4 regions of the Sporolactobacillus caesalpiniae genome follow, and region 4 is predicted to be linked to each of the others. Evidence: riboswitches for the same ligand, from Rfam matches in the RefSeq annotation. Region 4 holds a riboswitch; each other region holds the start of a gene.

Region 1 (2,201 bases), on a different contig from region 4:
CCCTTAGCAAGCGTAACGACTTCGTTCAGTTTCTCATCTGCGAAGGAAAGTGCGTTCAGTAAGACCGAATCCAGATCGTTTTCATTGGATACCGTTACCGGCACATGCAGCAGACTTGATGACGGAGTGACCCAAAGTTTTCCGTGATCCTTAACCGCTGAAAGCAAGGTTTGAAGTTCGGCAAGTGTTGCAGCTAAATCAGTCTTCCAGATATTGCGGCCGTCAACAACTCCAGCGGCAAGTACTTTGTCTTCCGGAAAGCCGTATGCTTTAATCGCGGCCAGATTCGCTTCTTTGCCGTAAATAAAATCAAGTCCGATTCCATCTACAGGCAATTGCACAACTTCTTTGTAGTCGTCAATCGCTTCGAAGTAGGTTTGAAGCAGAAGTTTTAATTCAGGAACGCTTTCTTTAATAAATTTGTAAGCGCGGTTGAATGCAGCAAGATCTTCTTCGCTTTGTTCTCTAACAAGAATCGGTTCATCAATCTGTACCCATTCCGCGCCGGCCGCTTGCAGCTCGCCTAGTACTTGGGCGTATAGAGGAAGCAGTGCGTCAAGCAGTGTGGTAAAGTGATCGTCATCATAACCTTTTGAGAGTTTCAATAATGTGATTGGTCCTACAATAACGGGCTTTGTAATAATACCCAGTTCTGTTTTCGCTTCGTTGAACAGATCAAGAAGGCGGTTCCTAGTGAGATAAGGCTTCGTATCATTAGTGATTTCCGGAACGATATAGTGATAGTTTGTGTTAAACCATTTTGTCATTTCCGATGCTTCTGCATCTTTGTTGCCTCGGGCGATCGAAAAATAGGTTTCGAGGGATACTTCTTTTTCGTCTGATTTAAATCGATCAGGGATTAAACCAAAAAGAACGGCGGTATCAAGAACATGGTCATAGAGACTGAAGTCGCCAACTGGAATCAGGTCGACACCAATGTCCTTTTGTTTTTTTAGATAACTTAATCGCAATGTTTTTACCGTATCTAGAAAAGTTTCTTTTGAAATTTTTCCTGCCCAAAATTGTTCAAGTGCCTTTTTCCATTCTCTTTTCTCACCAATTCTCGGGTATCCAAGATTCGCGCTTAATACGTTACTCATGATCATCCTCCTGTGTTCTGCAATCCTATTTTTTTGAGGGGACAAACAAAAAGCCTCTCTAGTTTAATAGAGAGGCTTGACATATCATCCGCACCCTCTTATCTTTCAAGATCTCTAAAACAGAAATCTTGCTGGAATTAGCACCTTTTCATAAATCTGAAAGGTTGCCGGGCTTCATAGGGCCAGTCCCTCCGCCGCTCGCAATAAGAGATTAATTAAGTTAATTTGAATACTAACATGGAATGGACCGTTCGTCAATGTTTTGTTTTTTGCTAAAAATTTTTTTGAATCAATCATGAACCTGTTCACTTTTGTTCCTCTTGTGACGATAAAAAGAATGTATTAGTCTCTCAATTACGAAATTAAGGCAGCAAAGAAATGATGAGGGTGAACACAAGATGGGGGAACAGTTAAATCGAGAAAAATGGCTCGCGGAAGTGAAGAAGCAAGCGGTAGATTTATCAATTAGCGACCATTTGGTTAAACAGCGGATTAGCCTGACGCAAATCCACATGTTGGATTTACAATTGGTAAGATGGATGCGCCCGTTTATGTTACACGACTTCGCCCATGTTGCTCAGCAGATGAGTCAATCTGTTTCCGATTTATTCAATATACAAAGTATGGTTCTGTCTGAGAAGACAAAAGAAGATCTGACACTCATGTACGTAACGCAAGCTCGGAGTGTTTTCAGTGGAATCATCGATCAGCACTTTCTGACGATATGCAGGGACCAGGCGGCTTTTTTCTTTGATCATCATCTAAACTTGACCAATCAAGCCGCGCTTAACCATCTGTATCAGCGCAGACTTATGGATGGGATCATCAAAGCTGTCAATTACAGCGAACAAGCACTGACGATTTCCGATGCGTTAGGCAAAGTGCTTAATCTGAACTATCAATTGGTCATGGACAGCTATCAGCAGATGAAGAAAGCGTACGAGATCCAAAAAGCGGAGGAAATACGTTTTAAGGCTTTTCATGATGTACTTACAGGGTTACCTAATAATTTGGTTGCTGAAGAGACAATTGTTGACTTAATCAAGACTTGTCAAATAAGCAAGCAATCGTTTTCACTTTTGAAAATCAATATTGACCGGT
Region 2 (2,201 bases), on a different contig from region 4:
CCGAACGGACCTGCTGTAGGACTTCGCGCGGATATCGACGCATTGCCGATTCATGAACAAACCGACTTGCCCTATAAATCACGAAATGAAGGCGTGATGCATGCTTGCGGTCACGATTTTCATACGACCGCTTTACTCTGGGCCGCCGCTTTGTTAAAACAAAATCAGGAAAATCTTCCAGGCACTGTCCGTCTGATCTTTCAACCTGCCGAAGAAACCGGCCATGGGGGACTCAAAGTGGTCAAAGACGGTCAACTCAAAGGACTGGACACAGTGATCGGCATTCACAACAAACCCGATTTGCCGGTTGGAACGATCGGTATCAAGCCCGGACCACTTATGGCGGCTTGCGACAAATTTAAAATCACGCTTCATGGAGTCGGCGGACATGCGGCAATTCCCGAACGGACCCGCGATCCGATTGTGGCTGCCGCGTCATTCGTTCAGACAGCGCAAACGATCGTCAGTCGAAACATTTCGCCCAAGCATGAAGCGGTTGTGAGTATTACCAGTATTCACGGTGGCGACGTGTGGAATGTGTTGCCTGGAGAGGTTGAACTGCTCGGCACGGTACGCACCTTTTATGATCAGGACCGAGATTTGATCATTGATCGTTTTGCCGCAATCGCCGATGGGCTCCAGAAGGCCTGCAACGTGCAGATTGCTGTTGAATGGGGCCAAGGAACGCCATCCGTATTTAATGATGAAAAAATAACGCGGATTGTTCGCGCAGCAAATGAAAACGAAGTGCAGGTGGTGACACCGGAAGTATCGGTGGCCGGAGATGATTTTTCTTGTTTCCAACGTGAGGTACCCGGCGTGTTTGCATTCGTAGGATCGAACGGACCGGAAGATTGGCATCACCCTGCGTTCCATGTTGATCCTGAAGGAATCCGCATTGCCGCGGAGCTCTATTGTCGTTCTGCCGTTGCCGTACTGAGGGCATTAAAGGATTCGAACGTTCATTGATCTGCAGAAATCAGTGACATACTAATAAAAGAATAGTCCTAGTCATGCTTATCTAGAGAGGTGGAGGGATTGGCCCTGCGAAGCCTCAGCAACCGGTCGTTACGACACGGTGCTAATTCCAAAAGTAGTAATGCTTGAAGATGAGTTGAGGTCAGTAACCATGAAAAACCTGTTTCCTCTTCTTATTGATGAGAAAGCAGGTTTTTATTTTTTGCGGCAAGGACAAAGTGACTCAGGGAAGGTATCAGGAATTTGCTGAGAAGCTTAAACACCAATAAAGGTTAAGCAATAAAATCTATTAAGGAGATGTCGCACCATGGGCAGCGTTCAAAAAAAATCCATTGAAAACAGACAGGAACGGTTAATCGAACAGCTGATTGCTCATGAAGTATATAAAATAAATGGAAAGCATCTTTTTCAATTACCGCTATCCGAGTTGGAACATGAATATAAGCACGTACGGAACCTGCATTCCACTATGTAGGAGGATTCAACGATAACACAGAAATGACCCATCAATCCAACAGCCATTTACATTTTCTGGTGCAACTTTCTTTTGATCACTTTTCCATATTTTCCATAAAAGGCCAGAATAGAAAGAACGACGCCCAATGGAAGCAATGCAGCATACTGTGTGAAATGAAGCAGTAACCCTGCCGGAAGCGCCGCGCTCTGCTGAATGCCTAGTCCGGCAAGGCCGATAATGACTCCGTATTCAAAGAGACCAACAGAACCGGGCGAGGCAGGTATAAAGCCAACGAGGTTTGTTGTGGCAAAAACGGCGAGCGACATACGAAGAGATGTCACCCAGTTGAAGCCGAACGCGATCAGTCCCATCCACATGGAAAAAAGAAGGAGGATATATGAAAGAAGAACCCAAAGCATCATCTTCAGCATACCAATCGTTAAATAATAGCTGCGCAATCGCGGCACAAAATAAATAACAATCAACAGCAACACGATGAGGACAATACATGAAAAGAAAAGAATCCACAGGATAGTTAAGATCTTGGTATCTTTAAATCCAGAAAAAGGTACGGCGAGAAGTGAGATGACGATAATCGCAATCGAGTCAGCGATCGCTGGTGCCATAATTAACTTCGTCCGACGCAGCGCAGTGTAGTCGTCCGGAAAAAAAGCGAAGCGTAATCCGTCACCGATATGAAGAGGCAAAATCATATTTGCCGCATGCCCGATACCAACGATTTGCAGAGCTCTCAGACGGTTGATAT
Region 3 (2,201 bases), on a different contig from region 4:
ATTTTATAGGTTCTCCATTTACCTGTTTCTCGGAACCTGATGTGCTTTATACTATTCTTCCTGTTATCTCTGTAAAACAATCTCTGAAAGTTGGTGTTTGCTAAGGAATTGATCTAGAATTTCATTAAATCGATCCGCATATTCCCAAAATAACAGATGATTGCCAAACGAATGCACGTCACTATTTGGAAATTCTTTTTGTATATAAGGCGTAGCGGCATCTGAGCGCGCGGATGAAGTAAATGTTAACGAGGGCACTGCTTCATCAATCGTTTTTGCTGCTGCTTTTTTGTCTGTAAGCCAGCCGTCAACATAGAGCGCATCGGCAATTTGATGCGGAATGCGCAAGCTTGGCGCTGTAAATCGGCTCTTTTCTTCATCAGTAATCGCGTGATCGAATAGGAGATTTTCAGCAAATGAATCAATAAACTGACGATAATGTTCGGCAGAATCCAGAGAATGGTTGTGGACGGCGATGAGGTCTTCAAGTGTCCCGGCTACCCACTCATCAGAATCCGAGCTAAGGGTCCGCGGGGATACATCAATGGTGACAGAAGCCGAAATGTTTTGAGTTCCAAAATGTTCCACATAAGACCATAAGGTTAAACCACCAAACGACCAACCGGCCAACACGACATTTTTTAAATCAAGGTGATCGATCAATTTTCCAAGATCCGCTCCCTGCACATCGTACGTATTTCTGTTTACACTGATCGTTGATTTTCCATGATTTCGTGGATCTACCGCAATCACGCGATAACGCGTGGAGAAGTAAGCAATCTGTTTTTCAAATACATCAATACTGAATGTCCAACCCGGAATAAAAATGAGCGGCCGTCCACTCCCTTCATCACGATAGTGCAACTCAATACCTGGCTCTACTTCAAAATAGTGTTCTGCCATGTTCATTCACCCTTTTTCGTTTTTTAATCACCCTTAATTTTTCTCGGACTAGCTCAGATGACTATTTATCCATTTATTGAGGCAAATAAAAAAGAGATTTCCCGTGTTCAGAAAACCTCTTTACAGGTTCTGTTTATCTGCCGGGATTACCGCTGGATTTAGCACAGTACCTCTTTGCAAGGTCCGCTGCTGAGGGATCATCAGGCCAGATCCTTTACCCTCTCTGGATAAACAAACATATAACCAAGTATTTAGGTGTGATTTATTGTATTATAGCACTATTCCCACCTGTGTCAATAAGAAAAACGGGGCAAACCTGGTCTTTACTTCCACAGGATACGGTGACTTTCACTAAATGCGGTTTTGAATCATCAAGCTTGTCTTGATCAAACAGTTCTAGTTCATGAATCATTTTGATCCTTGATTAAGTAACGTGGACGGAATAAAAAAAGCGGAGTTTTTCCGGTTATATGCATCATGACGCTTGTTTCACAGGTAAATAAGGGTAATTTTTCCGGTTAAGCACAGAAAAATCCTCCATTTTCACGTTTTTCGATTCGATAAGCGGAATTTCTCCGTCTATTTAAGCAATTTTTTCATTAATTTTCTAATTAAGCGGAATTTTTCCGTTTATTTATCAGATTTAACGCTTAACCTGATCGCCCAACCGATAAGTTCGGATGGGGAATCAGCCTCTTATGACGCTTATCGTCGTACCAGTGGGACAAAATCATAAGATTTTTTACTTGTAAGAAAAATTGAGCGAAAGCGCCTGGTCCTCTGCTGTCAATCTGTATGGAGCTTTGATCCGTTAACCTTGTGACTTGAACGAGCGTCGCTTCAGCTGCTCGCTTGCCGCGGCGATCTGGGAGCCTCCTCAAACAGACGCATGCCAGCGGTGTCTCCCCTGGCGCACGATTCTTTCTTTCGTTCCGCATCTCATCAAATGAACGCACACAAAATGAGGGATAGCGTCAATGCTATCCCTCCTGCCATTGCCTATTCGATTCAAATGACCCACATTAACGATAGTTGTTATGCGTCGGTTGAAACACGTCCTCGTCTGAATTCAGTACCAGCGAGAAATGGTCGTCATTGTCGTAACCGTTCAGCACTCGATTGTGATGTTGGATAATCTGCGCCGCAGATAATATCGGAGTATCCGCAGTCGAGTGGGCATCACCGACCAGTGTGACATCAAAGCCGTTGACCGTAGCCATTCGAACGGCGGTATCAATACAATATTCGGTCTTACATCCTACAATAACAAGATGTTCACTACCATGCTCCTGAAGGAA
Region 4 (2,201 bases):
ATCCGGACAAAATTTGTTACTATTTCCGCTAAGATCTTTTTAGCTGGTTACGATCTATTTACCGGTTGGGACTGATTCGTTTCTCAACTGTTCTTCACTATAAAACTAAAAACGAACATCGCTAAGAAAGTAACGCACTATCTGAGCGATGTTCTCAAAATATTGCTATTTGAAATAAGATGAAGATCTTTTTTTGATCACAAAAGTCCAAAATATGCCTTTAAAATTACTTCATTTTGCTCATCATGTCCATCATATTGGTCATCATTTCGTCGCATTTGTGCATACAGCTCATCATTTCATCCTTGCTCATCATCATGTCGTCCATCATCATGTCCATGCCCGACATTCGTTCCATCATCATCTGCATGCATTTCATTTGGCACATCATCTTGTCCATTTCCATCATCATCATCATATTCATTGGCATCATCATTGATTTGTTCATCATGTCCATCTTTTCCATCGTAAAATCCCTCCAAAAAGTTTATTTGCGGAAAAGGTTCTATTTCAACAGCTCTTCCCACAACTCAAACTTACCATGAAAAAAGGGATTATCAAAGCAGATCTGCAGTTTCAAAAAGATAAGTGAACAGCAAATAAGGCATAAAAGCTTGCTTTCATGCCCATTACCACTCTTCAATTGATAAAAAACTTCTATGAATCGCGCCGATTACCAAGAACCGCGCTTATTTGCAGATTCTTTGATTTTGAACCCTCAGTCGGTCAATTTCTTTGCCAAGTTCAACACGGCGATGCTTCAGTGCAAACAATTCTGCAGTAATGTCATCGTTCAGAAGCTGCTGCCCTGTATGCAGGGATCGATACAACTGAAGGATTTGGCGATTAACATCCCGAAACTGATCCTGTAACTCTGTTTCCCCATCTGCTTTTGGTAATTGGGACCGTTGAGCGCATTCTGCAAGTTGCTTTTTGATTTCAGTTTGCCATGCAAGATCGTTGAGTTGTTTCGCATAAAGATACAAGTCTAAATAATCATCAATTTGTAAATCATTCGTCTGTGTTGTCATATAAAAAACCCCTTCTTATCTTCATTCCGGAATTAGCACGGTACTTTATAAAAGCCCGTTGCTGAGACTTCACAGGGCCGGTCCCTCCGCCTCTCTAGATAAGAATGATCCGGCTTCTTTGCATCAAAGCAAAATGAAAAACGGTCATTTCTCTTGAAGATCAAGAAAAATAACCGCTGCGCCGTTCGCATTATTTTTCTTATCTTTCAGAATAAATCTGCTGGAATTAACACCGTGCGCATTGCTGCGTTGGTTGTCGGGTTTCATTGGGCCAATCCCTCCACCACTCTAGATAAGATTATTTGATTGCTATTAGTTTATCGTGAATCCTGTTCCTTGTCAACAGTTAAATTAATACTTTTCTTATCGGAATTAATTTCATTGGATTTTTTTGCTTGAATCATGTGAGCTTTCGTTTATATCGCTAAGATTGTGTGCTTTATGATACATTGACACCATCCGCTTCGCAATGGGAACAAGCTTCTCGCCTTGTGCGGACAAGCGAACGCCGCGCCCTTGCCGTATAAAGAGGTCTACATTAAGCTCCTTCTCAAGTGCCTGAATTCGCGAGGTGACCGATGGCTGCGACAGAAACAGTCTTTTGGACGCGCCATGAAAACTATGACACGTGACAACCATTAGAAATGTATTCAATTGGTCGATCGTCAAAGCTGCATCACGTCCTTTGCCGCATTCAGATGAATCGTAACAGTACCACGCTATTTCAAGTGTTGTTACGATTGTACGATCGTAAAATCGTTTCGTCAATGATTATTCCGATAATTTTTATGCGTTTTATTACAATTGATAAATCTAAGACAAATGAAACAAGCCGGTACTGGAAACAGTATTACTAGGAGAGAACAATTTAATCAGGGCAAATACGCACCTAATAAGGAGCTCATTCATGCAGACAACGAAACTTACTCATACTATTCTTGATGTGATCTTGAAGATGCCGGGATTGAAAGTCAATCGTGAGGATTTTTTCAGGCGCGCATTTCCAAAAGAAGATATGGAGCGACTGATTGATAGTGGACCCGCACGTTATTTCGGACAGGCGGAACTTGAGAAGCGAGCGACACAACTGATTCAGAGTGCGACCTGGAAGAGCTCTGCGATGTCATTCGCGGCGGGGATTCCCGGAGGCCTTGCCATCGCGGCGACCAT

The links. A riboswitch is a leader RNA that binds a small molecule or an ion and turns the genes downstream of it on or off. The one in region 4 is predicted to bind S-adenosylmethionine.
Region 1: linked by a shared signal. The riboswitch ahead of metE (5-methyltetrahydropteroyltriglutamate--homocysteine S-methyltransferase) and the one ahead of ABWW58_RS16280 (hypothetical protein) in region 4 are both predicted to bind S-adenosylmethionine.
Region 2: linked by a shared signal. The riboswitch ahead of ABWW58_RS09490 (Fur-regulated basic protein FbpA) and the one ahead of ABWW58_RS16280 (hypothetical protein) in region 4 are both predicted to bind S-adenosylmethionine.
Region 3: linked by a shared signal. The riboswitch ahead of ABWW58_RS11495 (alpha/beta fold hydrolase) and the one ahead of ABWW58_RS16280 (hypothetical protein) in region 4 are both predicted to bind S-adenosylmethionine.

Annotation. Positions count from the first base shown of each region.
Region 1 is NZ_JBEVCB010000001.1:81,960-84,160, forward strand. It holds gene metE (5-methyltetrahydropteroyltriglutamate--homocysteine S-methyltransferase) at 1-1,100, opposite strand, end outside; SAM riboswitch class I at 1,196-1,310, opposite strand; gene ABWW58_RS00395 (putative bifunctional diguanylate cyclase/phosphodiesterase) at 1,499-2,201, shown strand, end outside.
Region 2 is NZ_JBEVCB010000004.1:225,325-227,525, reverse strand. It holds gene ABWW58_RS09495 (amidohydrolase) at 1-969, shown strand, start outside; SAM riboswitch class I at 1,015-1,116, shown strand; gene ABWW58_RS09490 (Fur-regulated basic protein FbpA) at 1,286-1,453, shown strand; gene ABWW58_RS09485 (lysylphosphatidylglycerol synthase domain-containing protein) at 1,501-2,201, opposite strand, start outside.
Region 3 is NZ_JBEVCB010000005.1:223,039-225,239, forward strand. It holds gene ABWW58_RS11495 (alpha/beta fold hydrolase) at 64-903, opposite strand; SAM riboswitch class I at 1,034-1,137, opposite strand; gene ABWW58_RS11500 (hypothetical protein) at 1,554-1,784, opposite strand; gene ABWW58_RS11505 (cysteine hydrolase family protein) at 1,926-2,201, opposite strand, start outside.
Region 4 is NZ_JBEVCB010000008.1:133,488-135,688, reverse strand. It holds gene ABWW58_RS16285 (hypothetical protein) at 227-466, opposite strand; gene ABWW58_RS16280 (hypothetical protein) at 690-1,031, opposite strand; SAM riboswitch class I at 1,044-1,136, opposite strand; SAM riboswitch class I at 1,228-1,330, opposite strand; gene ABWW58_RS16275 (LysR family transcriptional regulator) at 1,410-1,799, opposite strand; gene ABWW58_RS16270 (hypothetical protein) at 1,939-2,201, shown strand, end outside.